4 regions of the Ectopseudomonas khazarica genome follow, and region 4 is predicted to be linked to each of the others. Evidence: riboswitches for the same ligand, from Rfam matches in the RefSeq annotation. Region 4 holds a riboswitch; each other region holds the start of a gene.

Region 1 (4,206 bases), 2.0 Mb from region 4:
AGCTCATGCGCCTGCTGGCGCAGCTGCGGATCGCTGATGCGCAGGAAGCGCCAGGGCTGCATCAGGCCGACGCTGGGCGCGTGGTGCGCGGCCTCCAGCAGGCGTGCCAGCACCTCGGGCGGCACCTGGCCACCGGCGAAGTGGCGCATGTCACGGCGCTCGCCAATGGCGCGGTACACCGCCGCACGCTCCAGCGCAGAGAAGGCGTGATCGCTCATGGACGCAACAGCGCGGCGGCCGCCTCCGGATTGGATGGCAGGTAGAAATGGATGTAGCTGGCGGTGAGCCGGCCGAGCCGATAGACCGCCTCGGCCACCGGCTTGCCGTTCGGGCAGCGCGCCTGCGCGTGCGGCGTGAGCGGGCTGTCCAGTCGTGAGTGGTGATAGGTGTGGCCACGCAGCAGGCCTTCCGCCAGCTCGACTTCCTGCAACGCCAGCGCGGTCAGGCGCGGCTGCAGGGTCGCGCTGCCGGCAAGCAGGCCGAGCATGCGGCCACTGGCGCCCTGCTTGTCATGCAGCTCGTCGAGCAGGTAGAGCATGCCGCCGCATTCGGCGAGCAGCGGCTTGCCGGCCTGGTGATGGGCACGAATCGCCGCCGCCATGGCCTGGTTGGCTTCCAGCTCGGCCAGGTACAGCTCGGGGTAGCCACCTGGCAGGTAGAGGCTGTCCACCTCGGGCAAGGCGCTGTCGGCGAGCGGCGAGAAGTAGCGCAGCTCGGCGCCCAGGGCCTGCAACAGGTCGAGGTTGGCCTGGTAGAGGAAGGCGAATGCCGCGTCCCGCGCTACGCCGATGCGCACGCCGGCAAGCAGGGAGCCTGGCTCATCGATCACTGGTGCGGCGAAGCTCACTGATGGCGGCAGATCGACGTCGGCACTGGCCGCCAGGGCATCAGCGGCGGCATCCAGCCGGGCATCGAGGTCGGCCAGTTCGGCCGCCTGCACCAACCCCAGGTGGCGGCTGGGCAGTTCCACCGCCGCACTGCGTGGCAGGGCACCGAACCAGCGGATCGTCTCCGGCAGGGCATCACGCAGGATCTCGCCGTGGCGCGTGCTGGCGACGCGGTTGCCGAGCACGCCGGCAAACGGCAGGTCCGGTTGGAAGGTGGCCAGGCCATGGGCCAGCGCGCCGAAGGTCTGCGCCATGGCGGCGCCATCGATCACCGCCAGCACCGCTACGCCGAAGTGACGCGCCAGGTCGGCCGCCGAGGGCTTGCCGTCGAACAGGCCCATCACCCCTTCGATCAGGATCAGGTCGGCTTCGCCAGCGGCCTGCCACAACAGGCGGCGACTCTCGGCCTCGCCGACCATGGCCAGGTCGAGCTGGTACACCGGCGCGCCGCTGGCACGGGCATGGATCATCGGGTCGAGGAAGTCCGGGCCGCACTTGAACACCCGCACCCGCCGCCCCTGGCGCGTATGCAGGCGCGCCAGCGCAGCGGTGACGGTGGTCTTGCCCTGACCGGAGGCCGGCGCGGCGATCAACAGCGCCGGACATTGACGTGCGCTCATCAGAATTCGATGCCCTTCTGCGCCTTCACCCCGGCCTTGAACGCATGCTTGACCAGGTTCATCTCGGTGACCGTATCGGCGGCCTCGATCATCTCCGGCAAGGCGCCCCGCCCCGTCACCACTACATGCTGCAGCAGTGGCCGGGCTTCGATATCGGCCAGTACCGTGGGCAGGTCGAGATAACCGTGCTTGAGGGCGATGTTCAGCTCGTCCAGCACCACCAGGCCGACGGACTCGTCGGCGAGCAGGCGCCGCGCCACGTTCCAGGCGTCCTGCGCCTTGGCGATGTCACGCTGACGGTCCTGGGTCTCCCAGGTGAACCCCTCGCCCATCACGTGGTAGCTGACTTCCTCGGGGAAACGGCGGAAGAAGGTTTCCTCCCCGGTGCTGGCTGCGCCCTTGATGAACTGCACCACGCCGACCCTGATGCCATGCCCGAGGGCCCGGGCGACCATGCCGAAGGCGCTGCTGCTCTTGCCCTTGCCGTTGCCGCTGTGCACCAGCAGCAGACCGTACTCGTCCTGGGCCTGGGCGATCTTCTCGTCGATCAGGGCTTTCTTGCGCTGCATGCGCGCCTTGTGGCGCTCATCACGTTCGACGGACTCGCTCATGCTCTGCTCCTGTACATCACGCGCCGGCAAGGTCGTGCGCGGCGCGAACGGCAACCAGAAGAAGAGACGACGATGCGCACGTCCCATCCAGGCGCCAATGGCTGGTCGGGCATGCGGAAGACAGAAAACACGAACGCCCCGGTGCAACCGGAGCGCTGGCCGGACAACGCCCTCCGCGATGCCGTGAAACTGCGACAGGCCGGTCTCCGGGCTCGTGAGCGAACCAAAGGTTCAACGCCGCGCCTTCCCGTGCACTGCACAGTGGCCTATGGCGGCGTACGACTCACCTACCGTTGCGGGGGCAGCGCCGGCATTGGAACCGGCTTCCCTGTTTCACCCTCTCGACCGCCGCTGGCGGCGATTCAGGGCACCTGAAGCAAGGCGCGCAGAGTAGAGGCTGGCCACCCTGCGCGTCAACGCCGAAGCTGCTCAGTGCCTGGGCGTGAAGCCTGCCGGCTTGCGCGCCAACCACTCGACGAAGGTGCGCAAGCGCTCGTCGCCCAGCAACGCTTCCCGAGTGTTATAGGTCAGTGCCAGCTCCTTTTCGCTGAACAGGCGGTGAATCTGGTTATGGCAGGCGCGACAGACCCACAGCGTGGCGCTGATGCGCTCATGCCGGGGATAGCGTTTCTGTACGTAGGCCTTGTCATGCAGCGCCCGGGGAATCAGATGATGGCGCGTCAAGGCCACAGGGCGAGCGCAAAGCTCGCACGCTTCAGGCTGCGGCGGCAGACGAATGGGATCGGCCATCGGCAGGGGTCAGGGGTTGTGCGCCAGCTCCGGCGTGATGACCCGCTTGGCATCGAGATAGACACGCTGCCAGTAGACGTTGTCGAGGCTGTCCAGGCGCACGGTGCCGCCGCTGGACGGCGCATGCACGAAGCGACCCTCGCCGACATAGATGCCGGCGTGACTGACGCTGCGCCCGCCGCTGGTGGCGAAGAACACCAGGTCGCCACTTTGCAGGGCATCACGACGGACATCCGGGGTGCGCATGGCACTGAGCTCACGCGTCGAGCGAGGCAGGCTGATACCGGCGGCGTCGCGGTAGACATAGCCGATCAGGCCACTGCAATCGAAGCCGCCCTCGGGTGTGTTGCCGCCATAACGGTAAGGCGTACCGACCAGGCCGAGCGCACGAAACAGGACATCCTCGGTTCCGCCCTGATAGGCCGAGGAAGCGCTTGGCGGTATGTAGACGGGCTGGGGAGCGGGAGCGTGGCTGCTGCAGGCACTCAGCAGCAGCGCGAGGGAAACGAGGGCAACACGGGTCGTGACGGGCATGAGCGAGGCGATCCTGAGCCTGGACAGGCTCTACTCTGCCGCCTCGGGCGTGGTGGCGCAACCCTGCGGTTACGCCGTCCCCTCAGGGATGGGCCTTGGCCGAGGCCTGTTCGTCTTCTGTCGAAGCCAGCGCCAGCACGCGCTTGGCCTCCATGTAGCTGCGCTTCCAGTAGCTGTCGTCCAGGCTGTCGATGCGCACGCCACCGCTGCGGCTGCTGCTGGAGTGGATGAACTGGTCATCGCCCAGGTAGATGCCGGCATGGCTGACGCGACCACGACCCCGGTTGTTGAACAGGATCAGGTCACCCGGCTCCAGGTCGGCACGCGCCACCTTGGGCGCATCCAGCTTGATCAGCTCGCGGGTGGAGCGCGGCAGCTCCAGACCCACTTCCTCGCGGAACAGGTAGCCGACGAAGCCGCTGCAATCGAAACCGGACTGCACCGAGGTGCCGCCGTAGCGATAGCGGGTGCCGATCAGCGAACGCCCGAGATCGAGCAGGCTGTCGGCCAACTGCGGCATTTCATAGGGTTTGTCGTCGACCAGTGCGGCGACGTCATCCTCTGCCGGCTCGCTCTGCTGAGCCTGTACAGGGGCGGCGGGCCGGGCCGAGGTTTCGCCGCTCTGCGGCTGCGGCGCATGGCCCGCGCAGGCGGCGAGAAACAGGGTGAGTGCAACAGGCACGAGGGGTGCGAAGCGCTTCAGCATGGGCACGACCGTGTCGAGGGAATTCATATTAAGTGCGCGACTATGCCCTCTATATGACCCATTTGCAAATTCTATCGTTGCAATTGTGACTCCGTAGT
Region 2 (4,206 bases), 920 kb from region 4:
CATGGCCTGCCGTCGCTGCCCTGGACCGATCCCCGGGCTGGTGCCCATGTCGCCCGTGCCGGTCTCACCTACCTGCACAGCCAGGCCGAGGCCGCCAGCGGTTGCCCGCTGACCATGACCTTCGCCGCCGTGCCGGCCATCAGCCTGCAGGCCAACGTCGCCGAGCAGTGGCTGCCGAAGATCCTCGCGACCGAGTACGACCCGCGCAACCTGCCGATGGAGCAGAAGAGCGGCGTCACCATCGGCATGGCCATGACCGAGAAGCAGGGCGGCACCGACGTGCGTGCCAACACCACGCGCGCCTATCCCATCGGCCTCGGCGGGCCGGGGCAGGGCTACGAGCTGGTCGGCCACAAGTGGTTCTGCTCGGCGCCGATGTGCGACGCCTTCCTGACCCTGGCCTACACCGACCGTGGCCTGTCCTGCTTCCTCCTGCCGCGCCATCGCCCGGATGGCTCGCGCAACGCGTTCTACGTCCAGCGCCTGAAGAACAAGCTGGGTAACTGGGCCAACGCCTCCAGCGAGGTGGAATACCGTGGCGCCTTCGCCTGGATGCTGGGTGAGGAGGGGCGCGGCGTGCCGACCATCATCGAGATGGTGGCCATGACCCGCTTCGACTGCATGGTCGGCTCCAGCAGCCTGATGCGCCAGGCCCTGACCCATGCGGCGCACCACTGCGCGCATCGCCAGGTCGGCGGCAAGCTGCTCGCCGAGCAGCCGTTGATGCAGAACGTGCTGGCCGACCTGGCACTGGAAAGCGAGGCGGCGCTGGCGCTGTGCATGCGCATGGGCCGGGCGCTCGACCATCAGCATGACGAGCAGGAGGACAAGTTCGCTCGCCTGGTCACCGCCGTGGGCAAGTACTGGATCTGCAAGCGCGCCCCGGAAATGATCTACGAGGCCAGCGAATGCATGGGCGGTGCCGGCTACGTCGAGGAAACCATCATGCCGCGCCTGTACCGCGAAGCGCCGGTCAACTCGATCTGGGAAGGTTCGGGCAACGTGCAATGCCTGGACGTGCTGCGCGCGCTGTCCAAGGAGCCCGGCGTGCTCGACGCGCTGTTCGCCGAGCTGGGTGATGGCCATGGTGATGCGCGCCTCAAGGCGCATATCCAGCGCCTGCAGGCGGACTTCCGTGACACCGCCGACATCCAGTACCGCGCACGCCAGCTCACCGAGGACATGGCCGTGGCACTGCAGGCCAAGTTGCTGCTCGAGGCGGGCAACAGCCTGGTGAGCGATGCCTTCATCGCCAGCCGTCTGGAAGGGCGAGGGCGGGTCTACGGGACCTTGCCGCGCGGCGTCGATGTCGAGGCACTGCTGGCGCGCAGCACGCCACACCTGGCCTGAGGTTCAGGCATCGATCGCCTGATGCGCTGTTTTTTGGCGCAACAGGCGAGTAATCTGGCGGCCGATGGTTCTGCGTGCGCACGCGTCACGCGGATGAAAAGGGAACAGGGTGCGGCGACTCTCGCCAAGGCCCTGGCTGCCCCCGCAACTGTAAGCGGCGAACGACACCCCTTGTGCCACTGACGATGGTCGGGAAGGCGGGTGAAGTGGCAAGCCGTGAGCCAGGAGACCTGCCATCGCTCACGGGCGTATTGCCCTTTCTTCCATCCGAATCGTCGCGCGGTGGGCGCGGCCAAGGAACCCCAATGCATATCGAACCCGGTGTCGTCGAAGGCGCCAAGATCCTGCTCAGCTACGCAACCGCCGTCAGCGCTCTCGGCCTCACCGCCAAGCTCGCCCTGGACAGCATCCGCAACAACGGCGGCGTCGCCGCACTGGCACTGCGCAGCCTGCTGACCACTGCGCTGGTGTTCTGCTTCTTCGAGGTCTTCCCGCACCACGCCGTGGGCGTGTCCGAGGTGCACCTGATCCTCGGCTCGACCCTGTTGCTGCTGTTCGGCGCCGGCGCCGCCGGCATCGGCCTGGCCGCCGGCCTGCTGCTGCAAGGGCTGTTTTTCGCGCCCTTCGACCTGCCGCAGTACGGGATGAACGTCACCACGCTGCTGGTACCGCTGTGGGGCATCAGCCTGCTGGCCAAGCGCATCGTCGCGCCGGGCACCGCATACGTGGAACTCTCCTACAAGCAGGCGCTGGCGCTGTCGACTGCCTACCAGGGTGGCATCGTCGCCTGGGTGGCATTCTGGGCCGTCTATGGCCATGGTTTCTCCGCCGAAAACCTGGCGGCGGTGGGCAGCTTCGGCCTGGCCTACATGAGCGTGATCCTGGTCGAGCCGCTGATCGACCTGGGCGTGCTGGCAGCCGCCAAGACGCTGTCGCGTTTCAGCCAGGGGCCACTGTTCAACGTGCGCCTGCACCAGGCGGCCTGATTCCGCTGATCAGCGGCGGCGCTGCCAGATCATCTGGCCGCTATTGCTCTCGGTGACCAGGTACTGGTCACTGAAGCGGTAGTAGGCCGCCGGGCGATAGTCGGGCGCGCCGCTCAGACGCACCATCAGCAGGCCGTCCTGACTGCGCCAGTGACCGCTGTACTGCACCTCGCCCGGGCTGTCGTAGGTCCACTCGGCGCCACCTGCGGCGGAGCGGCTCCATTGCGTGACGCTGCCGTCCGGGTTCAGTTGCAGCGTCATCACGCTGTTGAACGAGGCGAAGCTGGCGCCGCCGCTGTTGACGATCTTCTCGTGCACCCAGGTGCCGATCAGTGCCGGGTCGTGAATGACAGCGACGACAGGCGCCTGCTCGGCCTGCGCCGCTTCGCGCTGGAACAGGGCCTGGCGCTCCAGCACCTGCCCGTTGCGCGGGTCGCGTGCGGCGATCGAGGCGTTGAGCATCGCGTTGGCGTAGGTGGCATTCATGTTCGCCAGCAGCAGGCCGGAGCGTGGATCGCTGATCTCGGCGCGCAGCAGCTGGCGTCGTAGCGGCCCCTGAGGGTCAGGCGCAGGCTGCGGTTCTCCACATATTGCCCCTCCACCTGATCACCCTGCTGCTGCAGGATCAGCTCGGCGGGCTGACCGTCGAGCGTCGTCCGGTAGTGGCCATCGAGTTCGCCGGCGCGGGCGCCGAGACACACGGCGACGGCCAGCAGCAGGCAGAGTGCTCGAAGCATGGGGATGACCTCTGGGCAATTGCTGCAAGCCTAGCTGCTGGCATCGTGCCGCGAGCGTCGTCGCGCTATGTTTTCGTCGGCGTATGCAGGCAAGATAGGGATGTCCGTTCAGTCAGGAAGATGCATCGTGAAAGCCTGCTCAGATGATTTCATCGTTGTTCACACCCCCGAGGAGGCGGTGGACCGTCTCGCCGCCCTGCACCAGGAGGCCACTGGTGCGTTGAGCCAGGCGCTCAAGCGTTATCTCAAGGAGCGCATCCGTCCGGACGCCAGCGAGCACTGCCTGTTCCGCTACCCCGAGCTGCGCCTGACCTATTTGTGCCAGGGCGAGGTGCCGACCACCGTGCGCGCCTACGCCAAGGTGCAGGTGCCGGGCACCTACGCCATCACCGTGACCCAGCCGGCAGCGTTCCGCAAATACCTGCTGGAGCAGCTGCGCCCGCTGATGAACGATTTCACCCTGCGCGTGGAAGTCGGCCGCAGCCAGCAGAACATCCCCTATCCCTACGTGGTCGAGGGCGGCGATGAGCTGGCCGGCAGTGGCGTGACCGCCGCCGAACTGGCGCGGGTGTTCCCCAGCACCGATCTGTCCGCCGCCACCGATGGCACGGCCGACGGCCTGTACGACTGGGAAAACATCGACCCGCTGCCGTTGGCGCTGTTCGATGCGGCGCGCACCGACTTTTCCCTCAAGCGCATCCAGCACTACACCGGCAGCGACTGGCGCCATGTGCAGCCGTGGATTCTGCTGACCAACTATCACCGCTACGTCGATCAGTTCATCCGCCATGGCCTGGACATGCTGGTGGGCAACTCGCGCTTCAGCCGCATGGTGCTGCCGGGCAACGTGGTGATCAGTCGCGGTATGACCGAAGGCGAGATGCAGGCGATCATCGAGAACGTGGTCTGGCACCGCTACCAGATGCCGGCCTATCACCTGCAGGCCGAGGATGGCCACGGCGTGACCCTGGTCAACATCGGCGTCGGCCCGTCCAACGCCAAGAACATCACCGATCACCTCGCCGTGCTGCGTCCGCACTGCTGGCTGATGATCGGCCACTGCGGCGGCCTGCGTCAGTCGCAGACCATCGGCGACTACGTGCTGGCGCACGCCTACATGCGCCGCGACGGCA
Region 3 (4,206 bases), 830 kb from region 4:
AGCGCTCAACCATGCCACCGACGTCGGCGCCAACATGCTGGTGATCCTCAACGACAACGACATGTCGATCTCCAAGAACGTCGGCGGCCTGTCCAACTACCTGGCCAAGATCATCTCCAGCCGCACCTACGCCAGCATGCGCGAAGGCAGCAAGAAGATGCTCTCGCGCCTGCCCGGTGCCTGGGAAATCGCGCGCAAGGTCGAGGAGCACGCCAAGGGCATGCTGGTGCCCGGCACCCTGTTCGAGGAGCTGGGCTGGAACTACGTCGGCCCCATCGACGGCCACGACCTGCCGACCCTGCTGGCCACCCTGCGCAACATGCGCGACCTGGACGGCCCGCAGTTCCTCCACGTGGTGACCAAGAAGGGCAAGGGCTTCGCGCCGGCCGAGGCCGACCCGATCGGCTATCACGCCATCACCAAGCTGGAGCCGGTGACGCCGCCGGCCGCAGCACTCTCCAGCCCGAAGCGGCCGAGCGGCCCGAAGTACTCCAACGTGTTCGGCCAGTGGCTGTGCGACATGGCCGAGGCCGATGAGCGCCTGGTCGGCATTACCCCGGCGATGAAGGAAGGCTCCGACCTGGTGGCCTTCAGCGAGCGTTTCCCCGAGCGCTACTTCGATGTCGCCATCGCCGAACAGCATGCCGTGACCCTGGCGGCCGGCATGGCCTGCGAGGGCGCCAAGCCGGTGGTGGCGATCTACTCCACCTTCCTCCAGCGCGCCTATGACCAGCTGATCCATGACGTGGCCGTGCAACACCTCGACGTGCTGTTCGCCATCGACCGCGCCGGCCTGGTCGGCGAAGACGGCCCGACCCATGCCGGTAGCTTCGACCTGTCGTACCTGCGCTGCATCCCCGGCATGCTGGTGATGACGCCGAGCGACGAGAACGAGATGCGCCGCATGCTCACCACCGGCCACCTGTTCGACGGCCCGGCAGCCGTGCGCTACCCGCGTGGCACCGGCCCCAACGCCCCGCTCGATGCGGGCCTCGAACCGCTGGAAATCGGCAAGGCCGTGGTCCGTCGCCAGGGCAAGCGCGTCGCCCTGCTGGCCTTCGGCGTGCAACTGGCCGAAGCCCTGCGGGTTGGCGAGACGCTGGACGCCAGCGTGGTCGACATGCGCTTCGTCAAACCGCTGGACGAAGCCCTGCTGCGTGAGCTGGCCGACAGCCATGAGCTGCTGGTGACCCTCGAGGAAAACGCCGTGATGGGCGGTGCCGGCAGCGCGGTCAGCGAATTCTTCGCCGCCGAGAACCGCCAGGTGTCGATGCTGCACCTCGGCCTGCCGGACTACTACGTCGAGCATGCCAAGCCCAGCCAGATGCTCGCCGAGTGCGGCCTGGACGATGCCGGCATCGAACGCGCGGTGCGCGAACGCCTGAACCTGCTCTGAGCATGAGCCCCGCTCATCGCCGCATGAGCCGGGCTTGCTTGTCATGCCGCTGCGCGCGCACTAAGGTGCGCGCACTTCATGTTCCGCCAGGGTGCGCTGCGCAAGCGGCGTCAGCAAGCCGTTGAAAAAACGCCAACGCAGGTAGTTTTCAACGGTCTGCTGAACGGGAAGTCGGTGCGCTCTCCATGAGCAATCCCGACGCTGCCCCCGCAACGGTAATCGACTGCAAGCATCACGCTTGTCCCTATCCAACCGCCACTGGGAGCCCCCGGGAAGGCGGATAGGGGTCGAGAGCCCGGAGACCGGCCAAGGCGGATCGACTGGTGTTGCGGAGGGCAGCACGGTCAAGCGCCGCCCACGCGCTGGCTGCTGTCCTCCTCGAAAGTCTGCCGACCTTGAGGAAATCATCATGAGAGCGTCTCGCCTGGCCCTGGCCATTGCCGTCCTGCCTGGCCTGTCACTGGCCAGCGAACCCTACGTGGCCGAGCCCCTGGTCATCACCTCGGGCCGCATGCCCGAACCACAAGCCCAGGCCACGGCGGCCAGCACCGTGTTCGAGCGAGCGGATATCGAGCGTTTGCAGGTCAGCAGCGTTGCAGAGCTGCTGCAGCGCGTTCCCGGTCTTAGCGTCGTCCGCACTGGCGGTACTGGCAGCCAGACGGGCGTGTTTCTGCGCGGCACCAGCACGGCACAAACGCTGGTGCTGGTCGATGGCCAACGCATCGCCGCGGCATCCAGTGGTACCAGCAGCCTGGAATTTCTCGCCCCCGAGCAGATCGAGCGTATCGAGGTCGTGCGTGGCGCCCGTTCGGCACTCTACGGCTCCGATGCCATCGGTGGGGTGATACAGATTTTCACGCGCAAGGGCGATGACCAGGGGCTCGCCCCTTACGTGCGCCTGGCAGCCGGCAGCGACAGTACCTACCAGCGCAGCCTTGGTCTTTCCGGTGGCGATGAGCGCACCCGCTTTCACCTGGGCGCTGCACTGGACGAGACGGCCGGTATCGACGCGACCCGCGACGGTTTCGGCGCCAATGGCGACGACGATGCCTACCGCAACCGCTCACTGAGCCTGAGTCTGTCGCACCGCTTCGATGACAGCCTGCAGATCGGTTTCAACCTGCTCGACCAGCGTGGCCAGGTGGAGTACGACGATGTCTTCAGCGGCTCGCTGCCGACTACCGACTACCTGCTCAGCAGTGCTTCCGGCTTCATCGACGCACAGCTCAGCGATAGCTGGAGCAGTCGCCTGGAGCTGGGCCACAGCGAAGACAAACGCGATAGCGGCAATGATCAACCGGGTGGTTCAGTCAGCCAGTTCAACACATACCGTGACGCCGCCAACTGGCTGAACACGCTGACACTCACCGAGAACCATCAGTTGCTGCTGGGCTTGGACTGGTACGAGGATCGAGCCCAGGGCACCACGGACTTCGTCGAGGATTCGCGCTGGAACCGCGCAGCCTTCATCCAGCATCGTTATAGCGGGGAAAACTTTTCCACCGAGATCGGCTTGCGCCATGACGACAACCAGCAGTTCGGCGACGAAAACACCTGGAATGCGGCACTGACTCTGCCGCTGGGCAACGCCCACGATCTGATTCTGTCGTATAGCGAAGGCTTCCGCGCGCCAACCTTCAATGACCTGTATTACCCGGACTTCTGCTTCGGCAGCATGTGTTTCCCCAGCGCTAACCCCGAGCTCACCCCGGAACGCTCCAGGAGCTACGAACTGCAATGGCGCAGCCGGTACAGCGACACAGGCTCGCTGCAGGCCTCCGTTTACCGAACCGAGATCGAAGATGCCATCGTTCTGGACGAGAACTTCATTCCGCAGAACGTCCAGACTGCCCGGATCAATGGTTTCGAGGCCGCAGTGCAGCAGGAACTGTTCGGCTGGCAAGGCAACCTGGCCCTGGCCCTGATCGACCCGCGCGATCGCGACAGCGGTCATACCCTGCAACGTCGCGCCAAACGCACGCTGACGCTGGATATCGACCGCCGCTTCGGTGACGTGTCGATTGGCGCTGGCTGGCGTGCGCTCAGTGGTCGTTACGACGATGCCGAGAACCAGATCAGGATGAGCGGCTACGGCCTGCTCAGCCTGCGCGCAGCCTGGCAGGCCACCCAGGAACTGGGGCTGAGCCTGAAGCTGGATAACCTGCTGGACCGGGACTACGCAGAAGCCACGTACAGCACGCCCAACGGGCGCTTCGGCTACAACAGTGCCGGACGCACCGCACTGTTCGCCGTAACCTGGACGCCGCAGATCTGATGTCGATGCACTGCTCGCGTAGGGTGGGTTAGCGGCGCCGAACGCCTATCTGGCAAGCGCCGATGAACGGGAGCGCCGCGTAACCCACCAGCGATGGAACGCATGGCAGCGGTGGTGGGTTAGCGCCACATCGAGCGCAACCCACGCCAGCAACATCCACAGGCGGCCAAGCCTGCCTGCGAAAGCACTGCACGTCCCGTGGCACTAACGCGCCCCGGCCATCCGCTCGCACAACTGCTCGATCGCCCCGAGCATCTGCAGACTGGGCCGTTCCAGGCCCTTGTCCGGCACCGTCCATACCTGGCCCTGGCGCACGGCATGCAGCTGCGGCCAGGCCTGCCAGGCGCTCAGTTCGGCATTGCTGCCGCCCAGGATGATGTCCGGATCGCGCGCCAGCACGGCCTCCACGCTGACCTGTGGCGCAGGCTGCGGCAGCTCGGCGAAGAGGTTCCGTGCGCCGCACACCTGCAGCGCATCGCCGATCAACTGTTCGCCACCGATGGTGTACAGCGGCTGATGCCAGATCTGATAGAAC
Region 4 (4,206 bases):
ATAGGCGAATCCATACTGGCCCTTGCTCGCCGGGCGCGCCTCGAGCGTGTCGACGATGTACTTTTCCACAAGGTCGTTGACCTGCAGCGTCGACAGGCCGAGCAGATCCAGACGATCGAGATAGCCGAACACCGACGCCAGCAACCTGCCGGACTCGGCCATCAGCGCTATCTCCTGCGCGGTCTTGGTCATGAGGTCGCTGCCAGGCTCGGCTGCACGGTAATGCCGGCTGCGCGCATCTCGGCCGCCATCACGTCGTTGAAACTCAGCGTCGGGTTCATTTCGCAGAGCATGCCGATGCGAATCCAGAACCCGGCCTGAGCATTGATGGAGCGATGCGACACGCTGCTCGCCCGGCGAATCTGGTCGTGCAGTTCGTCATCGATGTTGACGATACCCATGGAACCTCCTGGCTATATGATTCGTATATAAATCATATAGCCACGTTTCGTCAGTTTCTTCAACAGGGGGCGCCATCCTTTAAACTGTGGGGGCTGTTCGCATGGCAGGTGCGATGGCAGGACATTGCAGTCAGGTTGAAACGGGAGAAACGATGAAACGTGCGGATGTAAAACGCAGAACGGCTGAAGGGGTCATGTTCGACACCCAGATCATGGCGAACCCGGCCAATACCGCCGAGTGGATCGTCTTCTTCAAGAAAGACGCCGGGCGCAGCTTCTTCCTGGTGGATGCGGCCGAACAGGTCGAGAGCTTTGCCAGCCTCGACGAGCTGGTGGTCGAGTTGCGGGCGGTGGGTATCAAGCGGTTGGAAGTACAGCTTTGAGCGGTTGCTAACAGTTGGCGTGGATCATCCTGTGGATATCCTCGTGATACCTGGCTGAAGTCCTTGTGCTCAGGGCGTTTCAGGCAGTTGTACAAAAACTGAGCCTTGTTTCAGGGCTATCCACAAAGAGTTGGGATAAGTTCTTTTCTAACCTGTTGATAAGGTTCTGCAGGCCTCTGTTTACGGTACTCTCAGCGCTTTGTGCAGTTTATCGCCAGCGCAGCTCGGCTCAGTCGCTGCTCGGGCGATAGAGATGACGGTGCGCGGCGTCATACAGCGCCGACTCGGCGAAGGCGCCCGGGTCGAGCACGCGGCCGACGAGGATCAGCGCCGTGCGGCGGAAGTCCTTGGCTGCGACCTTCTCCTCTATGTCGCTGAGCGTTCCTTGCACCCAGTCCTGGTCCGGCCAGGTCGCTCTGTGGATAACCGCGACGGGGCAGTCGGCGCCATAGTGCGGCAGCAGTTCGCCGACGATGGCGGGTAGCTGGCGCACGCCGAGGTGGATGGCCAGGGTCGCCCGATGCCGGGCGAGATCGTGCAACTGTTCACCTTCGGGCATCGGCGAGGTGGTGCCGTAGCGGGTGAGGATCACCGTCTGGGCGATGCCCGGCAGGGTCAGCTCGCTTTCCAGCAACGCCGCGCAGGCGGCGGCGGCGGTGACGCCGGGAACGATCTCGAAGGGAATGCCCAGGCGGCGTAATTCGCGGATCTGTTCGCCGATGGCGCCGTACAGCGAAGGGTCGCCGGAATGCACGCGAGCCACGTCCTGGCCGCGTTCATGGGCCAGGCGTAGCAGCTCGACGATTTCCCCGAGATGCAGCTCGGCGGTGTTGACCACCTGCTCGGCGCGATGGCCCTGCAGCACGGCTTCGGGCACCAGCGAGCCGGCGTAGAGGATCACCGGGCAGCTGTGGATAAGCCGTTGGCCCTTGACGGTGATGAGCTCGGGGTCGCCGGGGCCGGCCCCGATGAAATAGACGGTCATGCGGACTCTCTCGTGAATGCTGCCAGGGCGCAGGTTGCCCTGGCGGTTTTGCGTTTTTCGCCAAGCAGGTGCGCCGTGCTCTTGCCCATGCGTCTGGCCAGCGCGAGCGCACAGGGCTCGGCCACGGCAGCAGCGCCAGTGGCTGCTTGGACACGGGGGTTGCCGGGTGCTGGTGGCTGGTAGGGCGAGAGCTCTGCGGCCGTGAACAGGTGCAACTCCAGCTGCAGATGCTCGGCCAGTTGCTGCAGGCCCGCCTCGTTGCGCTTGTGGGCGCTGCTGGCCAGTCCTGCCAGGTTGCCCAGCGTCAGCTCATGCTGCGCCAGGCTGTCGACGAGCAGGTCGAGCAGCTCCTGCATGGCGCAGCCACTTCTGCAGCCCAGCCCGGCAACGACCTGCATCGGCGAGGCTGGATGGCGTGCGGAGGGGGTCGGCAGCATGAGCGGCATTCGGCTTGGACGGGGGCGTAGCTCATCATGGCACCTGCCGGCGGTCAACCGTGATTGACCGGCCGCCGTGGCCTGCGTAGCCTTCGCGCATTCGAGGTTCTTCACGGCGCGGTTGTCGTGAAGCTAAGAGGGAACAGGGTCGATGCCCTGGCTGCCCCCGCAACTGTGAACGGTCTCAAACCCTTCGATACACCACTGCCCAGGGCGGGAAGGTGAAGGGCGCACCCTGTGCAGACCGTGAGCCAGGAGACCTGCCTCGTTTCGTCAGCCAACTGTTCGGACGGGGTGATCCGATGCGGCCTGCATGCTCGCGCGTGCCTGTCTGCCCGTACCCGTCCGCCGAATTCATCGTCGCCACGGGGCCTTTCATGCAAACCCTCGCCAAACTGCCTGTCACCATCGTCACCGGTTTTCTCGGTGCCGGTAAAACCACCCTGCTGCGCCACCTGCTGGCCAATGCCGGCGGCCGTCGCATCGCGGTGATCGTCAATGAGTTCGGCGAGCTGGGGATCGACGGCGAGATCCTCAAGCAGTGCTCCATCGGCTGCAGCGAGGAAGAGGCCAGCGGCCGCGTGTTCGAGCTGGCCAACGGCTGCCTGTGCTGCACCGTGCAGGAAGAGTTCTTCCCGGTGATGCGCGAGCTGGTGGCGCGCCGTGGCGACCTCGACCATATCCTCATCGAGACCAGTGGCCTGGCCCTGCCCAAACCGCTGGTACAGGCCTTCAACTGGCCGGAAATCCGCAACGCCTGCACCGTCGACGCGGTGATCACCGTGGTCGACAGCCCGGCGGTGAGCGTAGGCACCTTCGCCGCCTTCCCCGAGCAGGTCGACGCGCAGCGCAAGCTGGATCCCAACCTCGACCATGAGTCGCCGCTGCATGAGCTGTTCGCCGATCAGCTGGCCAGTGCCGACCTGGTGATCCTCAACAAGGCCGATCTGCTCGATGCCGAAGCGCTGGCGGCGGTACGCGCGGAAGTCGCCGAGGAGCTGCCGCCGGCGGTGAAGGTGATCGAAGCGCATGGCGGCGATCTGCCGATGGATGTGCTGCTGGGACTGAACAGCGAAACCGAGCTGCATATCGAGAATCGTCGCACCCATCATGACGATGAAGACGAGGATCACGATCATGAAGAATTCGACTCGTTCCACGTGGAACTACCGGAAGCCGAGGAGTCGCGCCTGCTGGCTGCGCTGAAGGCGGCGGTGGTCAAGCACGGCATCCTGCGGGTGAAAGGCTTCGCCGCCATCCCCGGCAAACCGATGCGTCTGCTGGTACAGGGCGTGGGTCAGCGCTTCGACCGTCACTTCGACCGTGCCTGGCAAGCCGACGAGCCGCGCATCAGCCGTCTGGTGGTGATCGGCCAGCAGCTCGACCGTGCGGCCATTCAGGCCGAGCTGCAAGCGGCGCTGGCCTGAGTGAGCATGGGAGGGGCTTCAGCCACGACCTGGCTCGCTGATCGTCGCGGCTGAAAACCCCTCCCACGGATCGACCATGCATTTATTACGCACCCAGCCCGGCGCCCAGCTGCCGGCCGACAGCATTGCCGACCTTGGCCAGACGCCGGCCGAGCTGGTGATTCTCTGCACCGGCGACTCGCACCTGTCTCTGCTCGCCGAGGCCGCCCGGCAGTTGCCGGACGATTACCCCAGCCTGCGCCTGGCCAGCCCGGCGCAGTTGAGCAACCACGCATCGGTGGACTTCTACGTCGAGCAGGTGCTGCAGCATGCGAAGGTCATCCTGATTTCCGTGCATGGCGGGGTGAGCTACTGGCGCTACGGGATCGAACGCCTGGTCGAACTGGCCGGGCTCGGTGCGCAGGTGATCATGGTGCCGGGCGACGATCAGCCCGATCCGCAGCTGATGGCCATGGGCAACGCCTGCGAGGACGACAGCTGCCGTCTCTGGCAGTACCTGCGCCAGGGCGGGCTGGACAACGCACAGCAGTTGTTCCGTTTCATCGGCAGTCGCTGGCTGGGACGCAGCGACAG

Evidence for each region. Region 4 has a riboswitch for cobalamin ahead of cobW (cobalamin biosynthesis protein CobW). Riboswitches for the same ligand answer to the same signal wherever they lie in the genome.
Region 1: it holds a riboswitch for cobalamin, as region 4 does, so the genes downstream of both, cobO (cob(I)yrinic acid a,c-diamide adenosyltransferase) here and cobW (cobalamin biosynthesis protein CobW) in region 4, are expected to answer to the same signal.
Region 2: it holds a riboswitch for cobalamin, as region 4 does, so the genes downstream of both, JLK41_RS20885 (energy-coupling factor ABC transporter permease) here and cobW (cobalamin biosynthesis protein CobW) in region 4, are expected to answer to the same signal.
Region 3: it holds a riboswitch for cobalamin, as region 4 does, so the genes downstream of both, JLK41_RS21325 (TonB-dependent receptor domain-containing protein) here and cobW (cobalamin biosynthesis protein CobW) in region 4, are expected to answer to the same signal.

The regions. Positions count from the first base shown of each region.
Region 1 covers NZ_CP068551.1:1,994,585-1,998,790, reverse strand. Annotated here, with positions in the region: gene bluB (5,6-dimethylbenzimidazole synthase) at 1-218, opposite strand, end outside; gene JLK41_RS09480 (cobyrinic acid a,c-diamide synthase CobB) at 215-1,507, opposite strand; gene cobO (cob(I)yrinic acid a,c-diamide adenosyltransferase) at 1,507-2,118, opposite strand; cobalamin riboswitch at 2,299-2,508, opposite strand; gene JLK41_RS09470 (hypothetical protein) at 2,548-2,868, opposite strand; gene JLK41_RS09465 (C40 family peptidase) at 2,878-3,402, opposite strand; gene JLK41_RS09460 (C40 family peptidase) at 3,485-4,108, opposite strand.
Region 2 covers NZ_CP068551.1:4,434,249-4,438,454, reverse strand. Annotated here, with positions in the region: gene JLK41_RS20890 (acyl-CoA dehydrogenase family protein) at 1-1,350, shown strand, start outside; cobalamin riboswitch at 1,399-1,602, shown strand; gene JLK41_RS20885 (energy-coupling factor ABC transporter permease) at 1,656-2,336, shown strand; gene JLK41_RS20880 (hypothetical protein) at 2,346-2,822, opposite strand; gene JLK41_RS25410 (hypothetical protein) at 2,819-3,073, opposite strand; gene amn (AMP nucleosidase) at 3,201-4,206, shown strand, end outside.
Region 3 covers NZ_CP068551.1:4,529,455-4,533,660, forward strand. Annotated here, with positions in the region: gene dxs (1-deoxy-D-xylulose-5-phosphate synthase) at 1-1,396, shown strand, start outside; cobalamin riboswitch at 1,519-1,721, shown strand; gene JLK41_RS21325 (TonB-dependent receptor domain-containing protein) at 1,806-3,671, shown strand; gene JLK41_RS21330 (cobalamin-binding protein) at 3,876-4,206, opposite strand, start outside.
Region 4 covers NZ_CP068551.1:5,356,204-5,360,409, reverse strand. Annotated here, with positions in the region: gene map (type I methionyl aminopeptidase) at 1-192, opposite strand, end outside; gene JLK41_RS25190 (ParD-like family protein) at 189-401, opposite strand; gene JLK41_RS25185 (hypothetical protein) at 554-784, shown strand; gene cobM (precorrin-4 C(11)-methyltransferase) at 1,014-1,769, opposite strand; gene JLK41_RS25175 (cobalamin biosynthesis protein) at 1,766-2,206, opposite strand; cobalamin riboswitch at 2,293-2,488, shown strand; gene cobW (cobalamin biosynthesis protein CobW) at 2,584-3,633, shown strand; gene cobN (cobaltochelatase subunit CobN) at 3,710-4,206, shown strand, end outside.